One region of the Streptomyces sp. NPDC058637 genome, then DNA from elsewhere that is predicted to be linked to it. Evidence: riboswitches for the same ligand, from Rfam matches in the RefSeq annotation. Region 1 holds a riboswitch; each other region holds the start of a gene.
The links. Region 1 has a riboswitch for cobalamin ahead of ACFWVP_RS30875 (cobalamin biosynthesis protein). Riboswitches for the same ligand answer to the same signal wherever they lie in the genome.

Region 1 (7,462 bases):
ACGGCGAGGGCCGCCCCTGCTCCGGGGCCTCGCCACCCTGCCCCGGACCGGAGTCACCGCTGCGGTCCGGGGCGTCGGGACCGGAGTCCTGCGGAGGCACCCCGCCACCGCCGCCGGGCCCGTCGGGATCGGGATCGGGCTCGCCGTCGCCCTCGCCCTCGTCGCCCGCCGCGTCCTTGAGCGTGTCGTCCAGCTTGTCCTCGTCCAGCCCCGGCGCGTCGAACGGATTGCGGCGGCGCCGGTGGGGGAGCGCGAGCAGGGCGGCCCGCCGCACGTCCTCGGCGGTGACCTCCTCACGCCCCGCCCACGCGGCCAGCGCGGTCGCGGTCCGGGCCATGACGATGTCGGCACGCATCCCGTCGACCTCGAACGCCGCGCACGTGGCCGCGATCTGCCGCAGCACACCGTCCCCGAGCACCACCCGGGGCAGCAGGACACGCGCGGCGGCGATCCGCTCCCGCAACGCGGCCTCCTCCGCGGCCCACCGGCCGGCGAACCCGGCGGGATCGTCGTCGTACGCGAGCCGCCGCCGCACGACCTCGACCCGCTGATCCGTGTCGCGGGAAGCCGCCACCTCGACGGTCAGCCCGAAGCGGTCCAGCAACTGCGGGCGCAGCTCCCCCTCTTCGGGGTTCATCGTCCCGACCAGCAGGAACCGCGCCGCATGCCGTACGGAGACGCCCTCGCGCTCGACGTACGAGGCACCCATGGCCGCGGCGTCCAGCAGCAGGTCCACCAGGTGGTCATGGAGCAGGTTGACCTCGTCCACGTACAGGATCCCGCGGTGCGCGTCGGCCAGGAGCCCCGGCTCGAACGCCTTCACGCCCTCCGAGAGGGCCCGCTCGATGTCGAGCGCGCCCACCAGCCGGTCCTCCGACGCGCCGACGGGCAGCTCCACGGTCCGCGCCGTCCGTGACACGCCGGTACCGGCCTCGTGCGGACCGTCGGGACACGCCGGATCGGGCCCGGCCGGGTCACACGAGAACCGGCACCCGGAGACCACGGACACCTCAGGCATCAGCGCGGCGAGGGCCCGCACGGCGGTGGACTTGGCGGTGCCCTTCTCACCCCGCACGAGCACCCCGCCGACGGCCGGACTGACGGCGTTGAGCAACAGCCCCAGCCGTAGATCGTCCTGTCCGACGATGGCGGTGAAGGGATACGGGGTACTCACAGTGCCTCCTCTGTCACGTGCACAACATCTCCAGCCACACCGGACGTCCGCTCCACGAACTCCGAACCACCCGGCTCCCGCTCCGCGGCCCGGGGCACGAGAACAAGCCCCTCCGGCGATCGAGGACCGGGGTCCGGGGCGGAGCCCCGATCACGGGAGGCCCCCCGGGGCGCCCCCGGCGGCACGAACGGCAACCCCCGCGGCGCCCCCTCGGAGATCAACCGCCACAACGCGTCCGTGTCCGCGTGCTCCTCGACCAGATCCCCCAGCCGATCCAGCTGCTCCTCCCGCAACGCCGCGAAACTCGTGTCCGGGGCGGCCACGAACCGCCGTCCCGCCGCCCGCGCCACCTCCTCCAGGAACCGCCGCCTAAACCCGTCGCTCTCCAGTGACCCGTGCCAGTGCGTCCCCCACACCGAGCCCACCCGGCACCCGTCCAGGAACGGCTCACCGCCGCGCACCTCGGCGACCCCGTGATGGATCTCGTACCCCTCCACGGGCTCCCCGAGCGCCGAGCCGACCGGCCGGCCCAGCACCTTCTCCCGGCCGAAACGGACCCGCACCGGCAGCAGTCCGAGCCCGTCGACCAGCCCCGCCCGCGACTCCACCTCGTCCTCGATCGACTCACCCAGCACCTGGAACCCGCCGCAGATGCCCAGCACCGGACGCCCCTCGGCGGCCCGCCGCGCCAGCGCGCCGGCCAGCCCCCGCTCACGCAGCCACGCGAGCGCCTTCACCGTGCCGCGCGTACCGGGCACGATCACCAGGTCCGCGTCCGCCAGCTCCTCGGCCCGGTCCACGAACCGCACCACCACACCCGGCTCGGCCGCCAGCGCGTCCACATCGGTGAAGTTCGACATCAGCGGCACGGCACACACCGCGACCCGCAGGACGTCCTCCCCGTGCGGCGGGGCGACGACCGACTCCCGGACGGCGCCGCGCATCGACACGCGCAGCCCGTCCTCCTCGTCGATGCCCAGACCGTGGGCGAACGGCAGCACCCCGTACGTCCGCCGGCCCGTGAGCTCGTACAGCATGTCCAGGCCGGGCTCCAGCAGCGAGACGTCACCCCGGAACTTGTTCACGAGGTACCCCGCGACCAGCTCCTGGTCCTCGGCGGCCAGCAGCGCCGTCGTACCGAAGAACGAGGCGAACACACCGCCCCGGTCGATGTCCCCGACGACCAGCACCGGGAAGCGCGCGGCCCGCGCGACACCCATGTTCACGATGTCCGTACGCCGCAGATTGATCTCGGCCGGACTGCCGGCCCCCTCGCAGATCACGGCGTCATACGTGCCCCGGAGCTGCTCCAGACAGTCCACGACCGTCCCGAACAGGGCTTCCTGGCGCCCCCCGTGATAGCCGCGCGCACTCATCTCACCGACCGGCCTCCCCATCAGGACCACCTGACTGGAACGGTCGCCGCCGGGCTTCAGCAGCACCGGATTCATCAGCGCGGTCGGCTCCACCCGGGCGGCCTGCGCCTGCATCGCCTGGGCGCGGCCGATCTCGGCACCCTCACGGGTGACGAAGGAGTTCAGCGACATGTTCTGGGCCTTGAACGGCGCGACCTTCACCCCCCGGCGCACCAGCCACCGGCAGATCCCCGCCGTGACGACGCTCTTGCCCGCGTCCGAGGTGGTCCCCGCGACCAGCAGTCCGCCGCCCGGTCCTGCGCTCATGCCCGACCCCTCCGTCCCACGGCCAGCCGCCCGGCCACACACACGCCGAGGGCCAGCACACTCACGCGGCGCGACAGCCGCACCGCGCGTTCGATGTCCGCGACCCGCACGTCCCGGCCCGCCTCCCCGTTGAGCACGGGCCGGTGCTCGACCCGTCCGCCGTACGCGAGGGTCCCGCCGAGCCGTACACCGAGCGCACCGGCGAACGAGGCCTCGACCGGGCCCGCGTTGGGGCTCGGATGCTTCCCGGCGTCGGCCCGCCAGGCCCGTACGGCCGCGCGCGGCTTTCCCCCGGAGGCCGCCGCGAGCACGGCCGTGAGGCGCGCGCCGGGCCAGCCGGCGAGGTCGTCGAGCCGGGCGGAGGCCCAGCCGTAGCGCAGGTGGCGCGGCGACCTGTGACCGACCATGGCGTCCAGGGTGTTGACGGCCCGGAACCCGACCAGGCCGGGCACCCCGCCCAGCGCACCCCACACCAGGGCCCCCACGACGGCGTCGGAGGTGTTCTCGGCGACGGACTCCACCACCGCGCGGGCGATCTGCCGCCCGTCGAGGGAGTACGGGTCACGGCCGCACAGGTGCGGCAGCCGCTCCCGGGCCAGCTCGATGTCACCGGCGGCGAGAGCGCCGCCGATGGCGCGGGCCTCGCGGCCCAGCGACGTACCGCCGACGACGGACCAGGTGGCGGCGGCGGTCAGGGCCACGGCCGCGGCGGGACGGTTCCGTACGGCGCGGGCGGCCAGGGCGGCGGCGCCGGCGGCGCCCCCGGCGCAGACCAGCGCGTGCAGGGCGCCCCGGCCGCGGTCGTCGCGCCACAGCCGGTTCTCGACGCCTGCCGCGGCCCGCCCGAAGGCGGCGACGGGATGGCCCCGCCGGGGATCACCGAGCAGCAGGTCGCCGATCAGACCGGCGGCGGCGCCGTACGCGAAGATGCGGTCGGCTCGCACGGCTCAGCCGGCCGTCGCGCCTCGGAGGACCTTCGTCACGGGTGGCGCAACGGGTGATGCAGGGACCGACGCACGGCAGCCAGGCATGGCAGATGTCCTCACTCAGGGTCCGCGCCCTGGTTCGACGTGACCGGCGACGAGAGTCTCCTGGCTTCCGGATCCGCGGCTTCCCCGGCCTTCCGGCCCGCGATGGCGGGCCGTGACCTCCATGAGGGGGCTGCTCCCCGGTGACAGTGGCGGGACCGCGCCGGATTCGCACCGGCTTCCTCTCCTGTCGCCGTAAACGGCTCCGGCAGTCCACCACGCCCCGCGAACGCCCGTCAACCTGCCGTTGACCTGCGAGGCTTCAGTGTGCGCAGACGCACACCGGGCCGGACACACAGGTGTGTGTCCGGCCCGGTGCGACCACCTGCGGTGGTCAGGCGACGATCAGATAGATCCCGTACGCCACGGCCGCCACGCACAGCGCGAAGGAGGCGTACGCGCCGGAGCGCGTCATCACGGAGGAGGCGCCCCCCGCCGTCGGCGCCTTGGCGAGACCGATGATGCCGAGGGTGAAGAGGCCGACCAGTGCGACGGTGACCACGAGGCTGACGCCGAAGACGGAAGCGAGAGCTGCCCAGTCGATGTTCATGCGGATCTGTCCTTACACCGTGGCCGGTCGGGCCGGGTCGGCCGGGGTTCCGGCCGTCGGGGCCGGGGCCGGGATGGTGGTCTTGAGGTCCGGGACGCCGGAGCCGACGGGCGGCGGGCTGACGGCCGCGATGGCGGTGGTGACGACACCCGCGGGCTCGGCGTCGGTCGCGTTGACGTTGGTGTGGTCGACCGGCTTGCGGCGCGACAGCGTCCAGATGGCTCCGGAGCCCGCCACGAGGAGCACCGCGACGACGCCGACGCCCCACGGGCCCTGCTTCGTGAGGAACTCCGCGCCCGCGCCGATCAGACCGGCGGCCGGCAGGGTCAGGCCCCAGGCGACGAACATCCGGGTGGCGGTGGACCAGCGGACCACGCCGCCCTTGCGTCCGAGGCCCGCGCCCATCACGGCGCCGGAGCAGGACTGGGTGGTGGAGAGCGAGAAACCGAGGTGCGAGGAGGCCAGGATGACGGTGGCCGCACTGGTCTGGGCGGCGAAGCCCTGCGGCGGCCTGAGGTCGGTGAGGCCGCTGCCCATGGTGCGGATGATGCGCCAGCCGCCGAGGTAGGTGCCCATCGCGATGGCGATACCGGCGGAGGCGATGACCCAGACCGGCGGGTTGGAGCCGGGGGCGAGGACGCCGCCGGTGACCAGGGCCAGGGTGATGATGCCCATCGTCTTCTGCGCGTCGTTGGTGCCGTGGGCGAGGGAGACGAGACCGGCCGAGGCGATCTGGCCTGCCCGGTAGCCCTTGGCGGTCGACTTCAGCTGCGCCTCGTCGGTGATCTTCCGGTTGAGGCGGTACGTCAGCTTCGTGGCCAGCAGCGCGGCCAGACCGGCGACGAGAGGGGCGGCGATCGCGGGCAGCAGGACCTTGGTGACGACGGTCCCGCCGTTGATGGAGGACCAGCCGGCCGACATCACCGCGGCGCCGATGAGCCCGCCGAAGAGTGCGTGGGACGAGCTGGAGGGCAGGCCCACCAGCCAGGTCAGGAGATTCCACAGGATGGCGCCGACGAGCGCCGCGAAGATGACCTCGGTTCTGAGGCCGTTCTCGTTGATGATCCCGCCGGAGATCGTCTTGGCGACCTCCACCGACAGGAACGCGCCGACGAGGTTGAGAACGGCGGACATGGCCACCGCTGTCTTGGGCTTGAGGGCGCCGGTCGAGATGGTGGTCGCCATCGCGTTGGCGGTGTCGTGGAAACCGTTCGTGAAATCGAACACGAGAGCTGTCACGACCACAATCGCAAGCAGCAGCGTGATGTGTTCCATTTACCCAGGCAATCGTTCGACGTCAGTGGCTGTAGGAACGTAAGCAACCTGGATGAACGGAAGGTGAACTAGGCAGGGCGTTGTGGTGACCCCAAGCGCGTACGGGTATTCCGCTTGTGTGTGCGAGGAGTTGCCGGGACCCTTTGTGGCACTGCGGGTACCGGCCTCCGGCCGACCCCCGCGCGCCTGCCAACTGCCGGATTTGTCCCATTGAAGAGACGTCGGTCACGTCACCGGGACGGCCCCGGCGGAACGACCCGGCCGGCCTAGGATCACCGCATGAGCGACCAGGATCGGGACGCGATCGCACAGGCATGGGCCGGCGTCGTCGCCACGGCCCGCAGGACGGCCGCGGAGGGGCTGGTCGTCGGCACCTCGGGGAACGTCTCGGCACGGGTCGGCGGGACCGTCCTGGTCACCCCCACCGGGGTGCCCTACGACCGGCTGGGACCCGACGACGCCGTCGGCGTCGACCTCGAAGGGCGCCAGGTGCTCGGCGAGCTGGCGCCGACCAGCGAACTCCCCCTCCACCTGGCCGTCTACGGCAGCACCGGCGCCGCGGCCGTCGTCCACACCCACGCCGTGCACGCCACCGCCGTCTCCACGCTCGTCACCGAGGTGCCGCTCGTGCACTACGCCGCCGCGATGCTCGGCGGGCCGGTCCGCACTGCCCCCTACGCCCGCTACGGGACACCCGAGCTCGCGCGCCACATGCTCGCCGCCCTGCGTGACCGCACCGGCTGCCTCCTGCGGAACCACGGCACCGTCACCTACGGGGACACCCTCGAAGAGGCCTACGACCGCACCGCCCAGCTCGAATGGCTGTGCCGGCTCTGGCTCACCGCGAGCTCCGTGCCGGGCCACAGCCCGGCACTGCTCACCCGGGCCCAGCTGCGTGACGTCCAGGACGCCCTGGAGGACTACGGCCAGCCCGGCTGACGGCGGGCCCGGAACCGGACGGCCCCGCCCCACTGGCCGTCCGGACCGCGGGCCGGGACACTGGAGCCGTGCGCCCGGCAACAGCGACGGCAGCAGCCGTCACCACGATCCTCGGCGTCGGAGCGGCAGCGGTCGCGGCCGGCCGGTACGCCAGCGACGCCGCCCTCGGCGCCCCGTCGCCCCGCCCCCTCCCCGGAGACCGCAGACTCACCGTGCACGCCACGGCGGCCGGGCAGATCACCCTGACCCGCTCCTTCGCCGCCCTGCGCCCCGGCACGTACGGACTGACCGGCCGCGGCGTCCACGCCGTCGTCGGCCCGCCGACCGGACAGGCGTCGGACGGCTCCGCCGACACCGTCGTACGGAGACTGGAACGCGTCGACCGCGGCAGCCTGGTGCGGGGCACCAAGGTCCGCATGACTCCGCAGATCCACACCGGCGACCCGCTCGACGCCCTCGGCCTGGCCTACAAGGAGGTCGAGATCCCCGGCGAGCTGGGCTTCCTGCCCGCCTGGTTCGTGCCCGGTGCCCGCGACACCTGGGTGATCACCGTGCACGGCCTCGGCACCAGCAGGGAACACCCGCTGAACGTCATGGGCTTCCTGCACGAGCAGCAGCTCCCCGTGCTCGACCTCGCCTACCGCGGTGACGCCGGCGCCCCCCGCTCCCCGGACGGCCTCGGCCACCTCGGCGAGTCCGAATGGCGCGACCTCGACGCGGCCATCCGCCACGCCGTGCGTTACGGGGCCGAGAACGTCATCGTCCACGGCTGGTCCACCGGTGCCTCGATGGCCCTGCACGCCGCGGTCAACTC
Region 2 (7,462 bases), on a different contig from region 1:
ATCCGTAAGGAGAAGATCGACTACGCGGACGGCAAGGACATGGGCAGCGGGAAGGACACGGGCGGCGAATACGGCCAGGGTCGTCGCCGCTGACCCCCTCACCCAGCGGCGACAGGCCTCGCGGCAGTAGCGAGGGGCGGACCCGGACGTTCTGCGGGCCCGCCCCTTCGCGTCCGGGCTCGGACCCGGCCGGCCCGACGCGCCCGTTCGGGTGCCGCCGGACTCACCCGGTACCGCGGGCGCGGCCGGCCGCGCCCGGCAGGAAGCGCACCGAGGGCCTGCCGTCCGGCCCGTCCGGCGTCACGACGGCCCGTACCCGGTAGACCTCGGCGATGAGTTCCTCGGTGATCACCTCCGAGGGTGTTCCCGCGGCCACCGCACGGCCTTCCCTCATGACGGTGACCCGGTCGCAGAACATGGCGGCCAGATTGAGGTCGTGCAGCGCGATCACCGCGGTGACGGGCAGCTCGGCGACCAGGGACAGCAGCTCCAGCTGGTGCTGGATGTCCAGGTGGTTGGTCGGCTCGTCCAGCAGGAGTTCGCGCGGCTGCTGCGCGAGGGCGCGGGCGATCTGGACGCGCTGGCGCTCACCCCCGGACAGGGTGTGCCAGGACTGCCCGGCACGGTCGGCCAGTCCGGTGCGCGCCAGTGCCTCGCGCACGGCGGCCTCGTCCTCGGGACCGGGTGCGGACCAGGCGCGCCGGTGCGGGATGCGGCCGAGACGTATGACGTCCAGCACGCTCAGCTCGACCTGGGTGACGGAGTGCTGGTCGACCACGGCCACACGCCGGGCGACCGTGCGGCGGCCGGTGTCCGCGAGTGTCCGGCCGTCGAGGGTGACGACGCCCGCGCCCGGGGTGAGGACCCCTGCCATCACCCGCAGCAGGGTGGACTTGCCCGAGCCGTTCGGGCCCAGGAGCCCGACCGTGGCGCCGGGCGGCGGGGCGATGCTCACCCCGTCGAGGACGATCCGTCCGCCCGCTTCCCGGGTCACCCGCTCGGCCCGCAGACCGGTGTCCGTCATGTGCTCCTCCGGGTGCGGTACAGGACCAGGACGAAGGCGGGCACGCCGATCAGGGCCGTGAACACACCGACCGGCACCTCCTGCGGGTCCAGGACGGTCCGGGCCAGGGTGTCGACCCAGACCAGGAACACCGCCCCGGCGAGCGCGGTGACGGGCAGCAGCCGCCGGTGTCCCGAGCCGGTCAGCGCGCGGGCGGCGTGCGGCAGGACGAGACCGACGAAACCGATGGCTCCGGCCGAGCTGACGAGCGCCGCGGTGAGCAGCGCGGTCGTGCAGAGCAGCACGATCCGGGTGCGGGCGACATGAATGCCCAGGGCCGCCGCCGCGTCCTGTCCGAACGCGAACGCGTCGAGGGTACGGGCGTGTCCCAGGCAGATCAGCAGCGTCACGACGAGCACCGCGGAGCACATCCACACATCGGTCCAGCCGACCCCGCTCAGGGAGCCCAGCAGCCAGAACAGCACGCCCCGGGTCTGTTCGGCGTCGGCGGCCGTCATCACGACGAAGGAGGTGAGCGCGGAGAACAGCTGCATGGCGGCGACGCCGGACAGCACGACCCGGTCGGTCGATCCGCCGAGGGTGTGGCTGAGCAGGAGCACGAGGGCGAACGAGCACAGGGCACCGACGAAGGCCCCGGTGGAGATCGACACCGCTCCGCCGCCGACCCCGAGGACGACGACGACGACCGCTCCGGTGGACGCCCCGGAGGACACGCCGAGGACGAACGGGTCGGCGAGCGGGTTGCGCAGCAGCGACTGCATCACCGTTCCGCACACGGCGAGCCCCGCCCCGCACACCGCGGCGAGCAGGGTGCGGGGCATGCGCAGGTTCCAGATGATGCCGTCCCGGATGGGTGTGAGCCGGGTGTCGCCGAGGCCGAGGTGGGAGGCCACCGCCGACCCCACGTCGGGGACGGAGATGCGGGCGGGCCCGATCGTGACGGCGACCGCGACGGACAGGAGCAGCAGGGCGACGCCGCCGCTCCAGAGCAGTCCGTCGCGCAGGACGCGGACGGGCGCCCTGTCCGGAAGCCCGCCCGGGTCCTGTTCGGTGACGGTCGCTCCCTGGGTGACCGTCACCCGGCGAGCCCGAAGGAGCGCAGCCCGGCGGCGACCGCCTCCACGCCCTCGACGGTGCGGATCGTCGGGTTCATCGCCTGACCGCTGAGGAGGACGTAACGCTTGTTGCGGACCGCGTCCATGTTCTTCGTGGCGGGGTTGGTCTCCAGGAACTCGATCTTCTTCTCGGCGCTCTCGGCGGTCTGCGACCTGCGCGTCAGGTCGCCGATGACGAGGACGTCGGGGTTCCGGTCGGCGACGGTCTCCCAGTTGATCTGGGGCCATTCCTCGCGGGTGTCGTCGAAGACGTTCCTCGCGCCCAGTTCCGCGGTGATGATCCCGGGCGCTCCGCAGCAGCCGGCCAGGTAGGGGGCCTCGGAGTTGGCGAACCAGTAGAGCAGGGTGGTGCCGGAGGCGTCGATGCCCGCGGTGGCCGTCCCGATCCGCTTCCGGAGACCGGCGACGAGCGCGTCGCCCCGCTCCTGTACGCCGAACACCTTGGCCAGGTCGTGGACTTCGCCGTAGACGCTGTCCATGGTGAGCGGCTTCGTACGGGAGCCGTCGCTGCTGCCGGTGTTGTCCTTGGCCGTGCAGTCGGTCGGCGAGAGGTAGGTCGGCACACCGAGCTTCTCGAACTGCTCGCGGGGCGCGACACCGCCCTTGCCGAGTGTCGATTCGAACGAGGCGCTGACGAAGTCGGGTTCCTTGTCGAGGACCTTCTCCGACGAGGGGTTGTTCTCCGCGATGCGGGGTACCGCGGCGTCGGCCTCCTCCAGACCCTTCATCACCGGGTCGGTCCAGGTCGCGGTGCCCACGAGCCGGTCGGCGAGGCCCAGGGAGAACAGGATCTCGGTCGATCCCTGGTTCAGGGAGACCGCGCGGCTCGGTGCGGCCTCGACCGTCACCGTGCGACCGCAGTTCCGCAGCGTCACCGGATATCCGGCGCCGCCGTCCTCCGCGGCCTCTCCGGACGGGCTCGTGTTCCCGCCTCCGCAGGCACCTGTCAGGACAAGTCCCGCGGCGAGCAGGGCGGTTCGGCGTACGGCTCTGGGTATGGACGGCACGGAATCCCTCTGCGTCTCTGGGCTCTTGCGCGAAGCCCGTACGGAATACCGCTCCCGGTACGGAAGCGGGGTGCCAGCAGGTTTTCGGACTCGGGTTCGTCCGGACGGGACGCCTTCCCGGGGCACCCGAGGGTGTCCCAGTGGCTGTGGCCCCGCCCGTCCCCCTCACCGCTGCGCGTCAGCTCCGGATTCTCACCGGATTCCCTGACTCCACGTGGAGTGCGACTGGCGTCTGCAAGCTATCACGCAGCGATCGGGCGGCCCGCACGCGCCGGGAAGGGGTGCGCGGGCGTCCGCCGCACACCCCCGCGCACCTCCCGCGTGGACCGGCCGCCCGTCGTGCCGTCAGCGTGTGCGACGAACCGATTCGCCGCCACCGGCCTGGGGTTTCGTACGCCGGGCGAGCAGGGAGATGGTGCCCCAGTACGCCGGCAGAACGGCCCGCAAGCCGAGGATCTCCACGGCCTCGCGCACGCTCCGGCGGCCCGGGACCATGGTGCCGGGGCGTCCGTGAACCGCTCGTGCGGCGCTCACACCGTGCCCGCCGACGCGAGCGCCGCCCCGGCCTGCCAGGGCCCGTCGGGGTCGTCGTACGCGTCGGCGTAGTCGGGTCCCGCGATCGGCCAGTCCGCGAGCAGTTCGGCGGGCAGCGCGAAGGATTCGGCCAGTTCGGGGGCGTGCGCGGCGACGGCCGCGATCAGCTCCTCGGTGGCGTCGGGCAACTGGTCGACCTGATCGGCGCTCAGGAGACCCGCGGCCAGCAGGTCGCCGCTGTTGCGGGCCACCCATTCGAGGGCGAACAGCCGCTCCAGCTCCGTCAGCCGCTCCCGCGCGGCCCCTCCGGGCAGCGCGGCGCGGGCCTGCGCGAAGGCTTCGGCGGCCTGCCGGTATGCGTGGGCCTCGACTCCGCGCAGGGCGGGCCCGGAGCCCGCGTTCCACCGTGCGAGCCTGTCGTCGTGGGTCGCCGAGAGCACCCGCTCCCTGGCCCGGCCGAACCAGATCTCCTCGACGGCCGCGAGGAGCCTGCCGAGGAAGTACGGATCGGTCAGCTCACCGGGGGTGCGGTCGAGCGGCGTGTCCCACCGGTCGGGGCCGGCCGGGAAGAGGAGGTCCGCGGCCGCCTTGCTGTACAGGGCGACGTTGTCGCCCTCCGCGGTGATGGCGCCCTCCACGCCGGTGACGAGCTCGGCCATGCCGTTGTTCTCCAGCAGCGCCTGCGCACCGCAGCGTTCACGGCACTGGACGATGACGGCGCGTGCCTGCCAGGTGATCCAGGCCTTGGCGACGGCCACGAGCCGCTCCGCCGCCGCCCGGTCCTCCTCGGTGCAGACCTCCCACCGGTCCAGCGCCCGGCGGTGCAGAAGACTCATGGCGAACACCGTCGCCATGGCCGAGGCGAGCGGCCCGTGGTGGGTCCGGTGGGCGTTGACGGGGACGGTGCGGGTGCCCCGGGCGCCGGAGATCATCCGGTGCCCGCCGTAGCGGACGGCGACGGCGAGCGTGGCCCTGGCCGAGCCCGCGGCGCAGGCGCTCATGGAGATCCGGCCGGGAACGACCCGGCCGATGGAGGTCAGGAAGCGTCGCCGGCGATCGTCCCGCGTGCTGCTGAAGTCCCCCTGCCCGCCGCTTCCCTCCCGCGCTCCCAGCAACGCGGCCCGCTCCACGAACAGCTGGTCGAACGCGGTCAGGCAGTGGTCCACGGGGCTGCCCATCCTGGCGGGCAGGCGCCGTACGCGTACCCCGGGCAGAGCCCGTACGTCGTCGGTGAGCGGCACGAGGAAGAGGCGGATCCCGTGGTCCTCGCCGTCGGCCATCAGACGGGCGGCGACCAGTCCGGACTTCGGCCCGCCCGTCGGGCTGGTGTTGGGCATGAACTTCTGCGCACCCGCGTTCGGGGTGTGCAGCACGAAGCCGTCACGGGCGGGGTCGTACGTGGCGGTGGTCTCCATGGACGCCGCGTCGTTGCCGTGCGCCACCTCCGTGCAGAGGAAGGTGCCGACGCGGCGCATCGCCAGGTGGTCCGACAGATCGCGGCTGCCGACGGCGTCGTGGTCGAGGAGGCTGCCGAGGAAGAGGTTGTAGTGGATGCCCGCCACGGTGGTGAGCGTGGGGTCGACCGGGCCCAGCCATTCGTGCAGGGCGGCGAGTGCGCGCGGGTCGGCGGCGAGGCGTGCTCCGCTGTCGAGGGAGCGGTTGAGGACGCGCAGCCTTTCGTAGGCGAGGCCCAGGCGCTCCTCGGGGGTCCCGCCCGCGGGGCGGCGGAACGGTTCTGTACTGATCAGCCGCTGCCAGAAGCCGTGCTCGCGGCGGTAGCCGGCGCCCAGGAGGACGCCGGTCAGCAGTTCGACGGTGGACGGTGGGGCGGTGGCGGTAAGGGTCACGGTCATGCAGATCTAAACGACCGGGGCGGGGGCGAGGACACTCACCACCCGGGTACAGGTGTGCTGGTCAGACCTGTTCGATCTCGGGTCACGGTACGCGGGGCACGGAGCCGTGCGCGGGCCCGGCCGTGACGGGTGTCCGGCCGGGCGCGGCACCGGGTCCGGGAGCACCGCGCACGCCCGGTTCTCGGCCCGGGGTCGCCGGGGGCGCGGCATGGGGCCCCTATCCGCGCAGGGGCGTGCGTCACGGGGGGGGGGCAAGGGGGCTCAGGAGCCTCCCTCGCCCCCTTCGTCCTTGCCCGCCTCGTCCCCGTACCTGCGCTCCCATTTGGCGACCTGTCCCTCGGTGTCGACCACACGTGCCTTGCCCGTGAAGAACGGGTGGCTCTCCGCCGAGATCTCCACGTCGATGACGGGGTAGCTGTTGCCGTCGTCCCACTCGATGGTCTCTTCGCCGGACGCGGTGGACCGGGTCAGAAAGGCGTAGCCGGCCGAACGGTCGCGGAAGACCACGGGGTGGTACGACGGGTGCTTGTCCTGCTGCATTCCTGCTCCTGCCCTTGGGGGTACGGGGGATCGCGTGTCCCCGCGTCCGGGCCAGCCTCGCGAACCACGGGGGCGGGCGCGATCCGGCACGCCCGTACGGAGCAGCCGCCGGCCGGTCCGCCGAGCGGAAAGCCGGCCGTGCCACGCCGGTCCGGGCGGTCCGTCCGCGTCAGCCGGCCGTCGCCGCCCCCACCGCGTCAGCCACGAGTCCGAGGAAGCGCGCCTGGGCCTGTGGGCTGCACACGGGCTCCGGGTTCCACGGCACGGTCAGGGCTTCCCCCGCGACCGCCGACCAGGCGGGGGCGTCGATCTCGTCGAGCGGCGTCGCGTGGGACCGGATGTCCGTGAGGACGATGTGCGGCCGGAGCTCCGCCGCCTCCGTCCAGCCGGTGGTGGACCAGTTGACCCCCGTGCCCTCGGCCGGGGACACCAGGGTGACCCCGAGCTCGGCCAGCACCCGCAGTTCGGGCCACATCCGGGGGCGGGCGACATGTGCCTGGTCCGGCCCCGCCGGTGACAGCGCCACCACCCGGGGGCCTTCGGGCGCGGCGCCCGCCACGTCGCGCAGCCGTTCCCGCGCGGCCCGGAGGTCCTCTGCCGCGGCGGGTGCCGGCGCGCCGCCGAGCGAGCGGGCCAGCTCCGCGAACCGCTCGGCCACCCGGTCCAGGGTGCGGGCCTGGCCCACGTCGATCACGACGACCGGGACCCGCTCCTCCAGGTGCTTGGCGGTGTCCGGGTCCAGCCCGTAGATCTGGCCGTGTCCGTAGCTGACGGCCACGACCAGGTCCGGGCCGCCGCGTAACAGGGTTTCCAGGTCCAGGCCGTCACCCGCGCCCCGGTAGTCCACGGCGTCCAGGGCGAGCGTGCCGGTCTTCGCGGGGTCTGGCTCCGGGCCGTCGTGACCGGAGCCGAAGATCCCCTGCGGGTGTATCCCGTGGTCCCACAGCGTCGCCCCCGCCTGGACGTACGCGAGAACCCTCGACGGGCGCGGGTCCACCGCGGTCAGCCGCCCGCGGTCGTCCGTGAACCTCCATGCGCTCTGGTCCCTCACCTCTCACTCACCCCTCCGCACCCGCGCCTCGGCCCTCTCCCGAGGTCGCATCCCACTACCTGCCCACCCCGTGGCCGCCACACCCCTCCGTGGGGCGTCCCAGGAAGGTGAGCGGCCCCGGGTCGGGCACCTCGATCTCGTGGAAACCGAGCCGGTCGTAGAACGCCCTGGCCGGGGTGTTCGCCGTCAGCATGGACAGGTGGACGGCCGGGACCCCGCGGGTGTGGAGCGCGCCCAGGAAGGTCCCCATCAGTTCCCGTCCGTACCCCTTGCGCTGCCAGGGCGGCAGCAGGTCGATGTGCAGGTGCGCCGGATGCCCGTCCAGCTGGGGCAGGATC
Region 3 (7,462 bases), on a different contig from region 1:
GGACCAGGACGGCTGGATGGGAAAGTTCATCGATGTGCGGGACGGCCGCGTCGGCAGATGGTTCGTGGGTGAGGTCACGGTCACGGGCGAGTACGAATCGATGGCCCAGTATTTCGACTCCTTGGCGGAGACGCTGACGAGGATCGCCGATGGAAGCTCCCCGGTCTGTCGGTTCACCGAAGGTCGACTTGTCTGGTCGTGAGACGGTTCCCAACCGGATGACGGTCATTGTTAATCCGTCCTCACCCTGGAACGGCAATGAGATTCATCAGCGTTGACGTTCCAGCGTGAGGATGGCTGCGGCGATGACGGTCATCCGGTTGGGGCTGCAGCGGGCCCGGCGGAGGATCTGCCAGGACTTGAGTCGCGCGACGCTTCGTTCGACCGGTGCTCGTGCCGCTGACAGGGCTCGGTTGATTGTCTGTTGGGTTGTGGTGAGGTCCTGGCCGGGAAGCCGTCTGATGGGCGTGGTCACCCAGGGGCCGGCCCCGGCCCGTTGTGGGCCATGTGCGAGTACCCCTCGTTCGCTCAACTGCCACGAGTCAGGAAAAGCTCCAGCCCCAGGTACCCAGTCCGCTCATCACAGACAGCAGACCAGCCAGACCATGACGCGAATTCGCCTGACACCCCGTCAGCAAAGTCGGCATCGGGTCAGCATCGGGTCTACCGAAGCTGCTCGCGCACGACCACACCTCGGAATCCCGGGCACGTGCGGCGGAAGCTTCCGGAGAGGCGCTCGACCGATTCCGCTCATGAGCATGGAGCCGAGTTGCCGCGACAAGGGGCGCGCTTGGCGCGGGCCACATCGGCGCAGCTCAGCGCACCCTTCCCCGAGGTTTCAGCGCCACCGGCGGCAGGGCGGGAGCAGAGAGCCGGTCGCCGTCGTAGCCCTTCACTTCACCGAACCGGGGGCCCTCCATCCAGTCCAGCCTGGCCGCCTCGATCTCCTCATGGGACCGCCCGATGAAGTTCCACCACATGACGATCTCCTCCTCGAACGGCTCACCGCCGAGCAGCATCAGCCCCGCATCGGATGCGGCGCGCAACGGGAGCTCCGTGCGACCGCAGCCGAGGTAGAGCATCGAGCCCGGCAGCACCGGGACACCGTCGACCTCCGCCTCGCCGGACATCGAGAGCACGGCGTACTCGAAGTCGGGGTCGAGGGGCAGCCGGGCCTCGGCACCGCGCGTGAGGGCCAGGTCGGCTCCGACGATCGGGGTGTAGGCCGAACCGGGTGACGTGGCCCCGTCGAGTTCGCCGAGGATCACCGTGGCGGTGAGGCCCGGTGCCGAGACGGTCGGCAGGTCGGTGTGGTGCTGGAAGTGGGGTTCGACGTTCCTGTGGGCGTCCGGCAGGGCCACCCAGAGCTGGGCGCCGTGCAGAAACCGGGCGTGGGGTTTCGGGCTCTCCTCGGAGTGACTGATGGCCCTGCCGGATGTCATGAGGCCCAGCTCACGGGGGCGGATCGTCCGGAGGCTGCCCAGGCTGTCACGGTGCAGCACCTCACCGTCGTGCAGCCAGCTGACCGTCTGCAGACCCATGTGCGGGTGTGGGGGCACCTGCATCCCGGGCTCCTCCGCGATGTCGTCGGGGCCGTAGTGATCCACGAAAGCCCAGGCTCCGACCATCCGGCGCCCGAGATTGGGCAGCAGCCTGCGGACCTCCGTGGACTCGCCGAGCTGCACCCGGCGCGGGGTGAGGAGTTCACGTACCGGTTCGGCGACAACGAAACCCCGCCCTCCGCAGACGGAGGGTGTGGCCTGGCGATCGAGATTGCTCATGGTGCTCAACCTATTCCCGGGCGGACACGGAGCACCGGTCCCCACGCCGAAATTTTAGTGGAATGTTGAACTACTCTACTGTGTTGACGCATCTGCAAGCTTTTCGGCCGAGGAGGAGAAGTGGACGACACCTACTACGAATTCGGTACGCCCGCCGACCGCTGGGACCGGGCGCGGCTGTTCTTCGAGGCGAAGGAGTACGTGGCTGCGGCACGCATCCTCGGCGGGCTGGTCGAGGAGGTGCCGGAGCAGGTCGCCCCGCGCCTGCTGCTGGCGCGCGCCTACTACCACTCGGCGCGGCTGACGAAGGCCGAGGCGGAACTGCGTGAGGTGCTGGCGCTCGACCCCGTCGAGGACTACGCGCGGCTGATGCTCGGGCGCACCCTCGAACGCCAGGGCCGGGCCGCGGAGGCGGCCCCGCACCTGCGGATGGCCGCCGCCCTGACGGGCGACTTCGGACCGGACGCGGTGCGGTAGCGGAACGGGGCGGAGGGTCTGGACCCGGGCGGAGAGGCCGGGACCGGGCCCTCCTGCCCGGGACCAACGGGGCCGCGGTGGTCGGGGCTTCCTCGTCCTGCGGAGTGCCGAACCCGCCCACACAACGACGGAGCCCGCCGGATGTCTCCCCGGCGGGCTCGATCGTGAGGTCGGCAGGTGTGCGTGTCAGCTCACGGCACCCGCCGAGCGGGCAGCGACACGGTCGGCCGCCACCTCACCACCCGTACTCGGACGCGGCACCAGCAGCCGCTCCGTGAGGTGGCCGAACACGAGACCGAAGCTGACCCAGAGGGTCGTCTGGACCGCGAGTGTCGCCAGCCGGAACTCCCACAGCAGACTGGCGGGGAAGTCCGCGCCGACTTCGTTGAACGAGGGCAGGAAGGCGTACGCGAGCCCGATGAGAAAGACGTATGTTCCGGCCGCGGTGATCGTGGCGTTCCAGTTGCCCCACCGCGGTGCGAGCCGCCTGCCCGTGATGACGGCGGCCACCGCGAGCAGCACGCTGAGCGCGACCATCAGGAAGAACAGCCCGGTGCGTTGCCCGATGGTGTCCGGGTTCCCCACGGCCGGGGGGTTGGCCGGGTACTTCAGGAAGGGCACGACGTACACCGTCAGCAGGGCACCCCCTGCGATGAATGCTGCCGTGGCCCGCGGGCCGAAGGAGCCGATGCGGCCCAGGGCGTAGCAGAAGACGAGTGCGGCAATGCCGCCGACGGCCACGCCGAAGACCAGGACGCCGGTGGCGAGACCGCCGGTGGCCTGCATCGTGCGCGTGACCAGTTCCTCGCCGTGCTCGTGGGCGTGCGAGTGCGCCTGTGCCTCTTCCAGCGCGATGGCGGCGTCCACCCGCGACTCACCGAGGAAGTAGGCCACGGCAAGGGCGAGCGCGCCGGCCAGGAGGCCGGCCAGCATGCCGCGGATGAGCAGAGCTCTGACCGATACGGAGTTCATGAGACGTCCCTCTGGTTCCCGAAGTCTCAGTGGCAGGGGAAGCCGAGGAGGTGACGGCCGTCGTGGACCCACTCGTGCACGGCCTCGCCTGAGATGACCGCGGTGGCTCCCTGCTCGGCTCCGACGAAGTACAGCAGGACGAGCATGAGGATGCCGAAGAAGACGGCCCAGGGTGCGATGGCCTTCAGCGAGATGGGGGTGATGACCGGTGCGACGGTCGTGGGGGCGGCAGAATGTGCCATGGCAGAACCTCCTGTGGGAACACGCGTCCCTGTCGTGGTGCCTGAGACGAAGGTGCCGGGTCTGACTCCCCGCAGCGATGCGGGTACACAGTGGCGCGACCGTGCCGGATTCTCACCGGACTTCCGTTGCACCCTCGTCATGGGTGCCGCGACCATACCGCCTGCGGTTCGGCCACCGCCATGGTGCGACGGCCCCGACAACGGCCCGCAGGACGGGCCGTGTTCCCATAGGGCGCTCTCGCAGGAGGCTCCTGTTCAGGAAGGGGAGACAGAGGATGACGGTACGGGTGATGTTGATCTCACCGGCCATGAGCTCCGCGCTGCGGGGCGCCCGCTTCGAGGCCGACGCGCCCTTGGACGAGGCCGGTGCACGCAGCGCCACGGCCGCCGCTGCCGCCGGTGCGGTACCTGTCTCCGACCACCGGGCGCACGGCCCGTCCGTCCCCTGCCGACAGACCGCCGAGGCGCTCGGGCTCACCGGGACAGCCGGGCCTGCCGCGGCCGCCCGGCCCGAATCCGCCCTCCGCGACTGGGACATGGGGCGCTGGCGCGGTCGGCGGCTCTCCGAGGTGAGCGCCGCCGAGCCGGACGCGGTGACGGCCTGGCTGACCGACCCGTCGGCCGCTCCGCACGGTGGCGAGTCGCTGCTGGATCTGACGTCCCGGGTGGGCACGCTGCTGGATTCCCCGGCGTGGGGCTCGGGCCGACGGCTCGCGGTCGTCGAACCGGCGGTCGTGCGCGCCGCGATGGTCCACGCTCTGGGGCTGCCGATGGAGACCTTCTGGCGGCTCGATGTCGCCCCGCTGACCCTGACCGAGCTCAGCGGACGGTCCGGCCGCTGGAACCTGCGGTGCGGACGGCCGCTGGGCCGATAGCGGCCCGAAACCCATGGTGCCGAGCAACGTCCGGAGGGACCGGGCGACCGCGGTGACCTCAGCCATCAGGGAGCGCGACCGATCGTGGTGGCTTCAGCCGTGGGGAAGCGCGATCGCCGTGACCGCGATGCCGTTGTCGACCAGCCACTTCCCCTCGTACGACACCGGCATCCCCGGCGCCCGGCGCAGCAGCTCCGCGGTGAACGTGCCTTCGGTGGCGGTCTCGGAGCTCCGGTGGAACGTGATGTCGGCCTCGTCGAAGTCGAGTTCGATCCGGGTGATCGGGAACCACGTCTTGAACACGCTTTCCTTTGCGCTGAAGAGCAGCCGGTCCCAGTGCGGCATCGCGCTACCCGTCCCGGGTGTACGACCCGGCAGAACTCCCGGGGAGCCCCCTGGCAGCACCTCCGGGTAGATCCGCCGCCGCTCCGAGGGCAGCGACACCGCCTCCCACACGTCGGGCGGCAGCGGCTCGTTCGGCTCGGCGTCGATGCCGAGCGCACGGACGTCGGGCGCCCGGGCCAGCACCGCGGCACGGTAACCGTCGCAGTGCGTCATGCTGCCCACGATCCCCGCAGGCCACAGCGGTACGCCGCGGTGACCGCGCAGCACCGGCTGCGGCGGCAGCCCGAGGGTCGCCATGGCCCGTCTCGCACAGGCGCGTACGGCCGCGAACTCGTGCCTGCGCCGGTCCACGCTCGTGGCGACCAGCAGCGCCTCCTCCGGATAGAGGGTTCCGGCCGGAGCCTCCGTCTCGTACGTGTCCGCGCATGCCACGTACGCGGGAAGCAGCCGTTCGATCACGACGCGGCGCCCGCGTCCCCCGGGGAAGCCGGGGAAGTCGGGGAAGTCGGAGACCCGGGCATCCCAGGTGAACCGGGTGAACCGGATGCGGAGCGCGCGACGCCGGACGTCCCCGAAGGATCCGGGCCCGCCGGGGCACCCTCCCCCTCGTACGGGAGGATCTGCCGCAGCAGCCCGCGCGGGTGCCCGCGCTTGCGCCACTCCCGCGGGTAGCCGATCGAGACCTCCTCGAACCGCACACCGTCGTACCAGGTCGTACGGGGGATGTGCAGGTGCCCGTAGACGACGGCCGCGACATTGAAGCGGCGGTGCCAGTCGGCGGTGAGTTCCGTGCCGCACCACTGGGCGAATTCCGGGTACCACATGACCGACGTGGGTTCGCGCACCAGCGGCCAGTGGCCCGCGATCACGAGCGGGACCTCCGGGTCGTGCGCGGCCAGCCGCTCCTCGGTCAGCGCGACCCGCGCCCGGCACCAGTCGTCGCGGGTCGGGTACGGGTCCGGGTGCAGCAGGTATTCATCGGTGCAGACGACCCCCGCCTCGTGCGCCCGCGCCAGGGACTCCTCCTTGGTGGCCGTCCCCGGGACTCTGAACGTGTAGTCGTACAGCAGGAACACCGGGGCCACGGCCACAGGCCCGTCCGCTCCCCGCCACCGCGGGTACGGGTCCTCGGGGCTCGTCACACCCAGCTCCGCGCACACCCGGACGAGGTGGTCGTACCGTGCCCGGCCGCGCAGTTTCACCGGATCCCTGTCCACGGTCCACAGCTCGTGGTTGCCCGGCGTCCAGATCACGTGGGCGAACCGCCCGGCCAGCGTCTCAAGGGCCCGCTCGACCTCTTCGGCCTGTTCCGCCACATCACCCGCGACGATGAGCCAGTCCTCGTCGGACGAAGGGCGCAGCTGGTCGGCGATGGGGCGGTTGTCGGCGATCCCCACGTGGAGATCGCTCACTGCGAGGAGCCGGCCCTGCCCCTTCGGCGGGTGCGGGACGGGGCCGCTGGGTGAACTCATTGTTCGAATTTACCTTCTTGCCGGTCCTGTTGGGGTGACCATCGTGCAGCGACTCGCGCGGCCGTACGTGTCCGGAAGTCCGGCGGATCCCGAGGACCAGGGCGCCGGTGGAACTCAGCGGCCTCGGCCGGCGTCCCCCACCGCGACGAGGAGAGACGATCCGCGCTCCGTTCGCGGGGCGCGTGCGACGGAGGGGGCGATGCGCGCGGCTACGCCGGTGTGCTGGTGGGCCAGCTGGTCTCTGGCACGGTCCGGCGGCGGTGACGGCGCCAGCCGTGGGGGGCAGGTGACGTGGTACCGGGCGAGGGGGCGGTGGCCCCCAGGCGCTGTTTTCCGGCCGAAGCCCGTATTCTCACCCGCGAAGCGCATCGCCATCCATGCAGGTCAGAGCGTAGTTCGCGGTTGTACCACTGAAATTCGTCCACATGCTGGACGTCTGACGCGAGGGGTGCACACCGCCTCCGAGCTGGCCGAACGGCCATTCGGTAGTCCTGTTCCCCACGGATCGGGCCGGAAAGTACCGATCGATGTGCGATCACTCCTTGCAAGCACCAGACTCCCCACCGCAATCACCACACCATGCAAAGGAGTCGCACGCATGCGTCACGACCTCGGCAGAATCGGCGTAGCCACCGCGGTGTCCGTACTCGTCATGTCCGGCACGGCGACCATGGGCGTCGCACAGGCCCGCCCCGCTCAGCCGGCCGGCCTCTACGCGCCTTCGGCCCTCGTGCTGTCCGTCGGCAGTGGCGACGCCGACGCGGTCACCGTCGAACGGGCTGTCACCCTGAGCTGCGCGCCCCGCCCGAGCGGCACACACCCCGCGCCCACCGCCGCGTGTACGGAACTGCGTGCGGTCGAAGGGGAGTTCACCCGGTTGACCACGCCACGCCCGCAGGGAAACTGCACGCGGCAGTGGGATCCCGTCGTCATCGGCGCGACCGGCGTCTGGCAGGGCCGTAGCGTCTCCTGGTCGACCGCCTTCGCCAACGCGTGCGAGATGCGGGCAGGTCTGGGCGAGGGACCGGTCTTCGCCTTCTGACCGAGTCCATCTGTACCCCGCACACGGAGAACAGCGTGGGGCACCTACGGTTCGCAGGTGCCCCGTGCCCCGTGCCCCGGCGGAACCGGGACTCGACTCAGCCGTCCGATCCGGATGTTCCGGAACCGCAGGGGCGTCAGCTCAGCGGTTCGATCCGGATGTTCCGGAACCGCACCTTGTTCCCGTGGTCCTGGAGACGGATCGCTCCGGCCGACGGGCCCTCCGGCAGACCCGCACCGGTCGGTCCGTCGATCGC

Region 2: it holds a riboswitch for cobalamin, as region 1 does, so the genes downstream of both, ACFWVP_RS04120 (ABC transporter substrate-binding protein) here and ACFWVP_RS30875 (cobalamin biosynthesis protein) in region 1, are expected to answer to the same signal.
Region 3: it holds a riboswitch for cobalamin, as region 1 does, so the genes downstream of both, ACFWVP_RS02470 (CbtB-domain containing protein) here and ACFWVP_RS30875 (cobalamin biosynthesis protein) in region 1, are expected to answer to the same signal.

Annotation. Positions count from the first base shown of each region.
Region 1 is NZ_JBHXRD010000042.1:5,172-12,633, forward strand. It holds gene ACFWVP_RS30865 (putative cobaltochelatase) at 1-1,174, opposite strand, end outside; gene ACFWVP_RS30870 (cobyric acid synthase) at 1,171-2,856, opposite strand; gene ACFWVP_RS30875 (cobalamin biosynthesis protein) at 2,853-3,800, opposite strand; cobalamin riboswitch at 3,941-4,070, opposite strand; gene ACFWVP_RS30880 (hypothetical protein) at 4,219-4,434, opposite strand; gene ACFWVP_RS30885 (anion permease) at 4,447-5,709, opposite strand; gene ACFWVP_RS30890 (class II aldolase/adducin family protein) at 5,989-6,648, shown strand; gene ACFWVP_RS30895 (alpha/beta hydrolase) at 6,717-7,462, shown strand, end outside.
Region 2 is NZ_JBHXRD010000003.1:83,586-91,047, forward strand. It holds gene ACFWVP_RS04105 (PRC and DUF2382 domain-containing protein) at 1-93, shown strand, start outside; gene ACFWVP_RS04110 (ABC transporter ATP-binding protein) at 224-1,024, opposite strand; gene ACFWVP_RS04115 (FecCD family ABC transporter permease) at 1,021-2,028, opposite strand; gene ACFWVP_RS04120 (ABC transporter substrate-binding protein) at 2,100-3,146, opposite strand; cobalamin riboswitch at 3,204-3,391, opposite strand; gene ACFWVP_RS04125 (acyl-CoA dehydrogenase) at 3,677-5,533, opposite strand; gene ACFWVP_RS04130 (type B 50S ribosomal protein L31) at 5,795-6,073, opposite strand; gene ACFWVP_RS04135 (ABC transporter substrate-binding protein) at 6,243-7,124, opposite strand; gene ACFWVP_RS04140 (GNAT family N-acetyltransferase) at 7,180-7,462, opposite strand, start outside.
Region 3 is NZ_JBHXRD010000002.1:73,329-80,790, reverse strand. It holds gene ACFWVP_RS02495 (SMI1/KNR4 family protein) at 1-202, shown strand, start outside; partial or broken gene ACFWVP_RS02490 (transposase family protein) at 269-490, opposite strand; gene ACFWVP_RS02485 (pirin family protein) at 816-1,781, opposite strand; gene ACFWVP_RS02480 (tetratricopeptide repeat protein) at 1,902-2,258, shown strand; gene ACFWVP_RS02475 (CbtA family protein) at 2,445-3,230, opposite strand; gene ACFWVP_RS02470 (CbtB-domain containing protein) at 3,257-3,472, opposite strand; cobalamin riboswitch at 3,509-3,638, opposite strand; gene ACFWVP_RS02465 (histidine phosphatase family protein) at 3,748-4,347, shown strand; gene ACFWVP_RS02460 (4'-phosphopantetheinyl transferase) at 4,441-5,151, opposite strand; gene ACFWVP_RS02455 (metallophosphoesterase family protein) at 5,148-6,164, opposite strand; gene ACFWVP_RS02450 (subtilase-type protease inhibitor) at 6,763-7,206, shown strand; gene ACFWVP_RS02445 (family 16 glycoside hydrolase) at 7,343-7,462, opposite strand, start outside.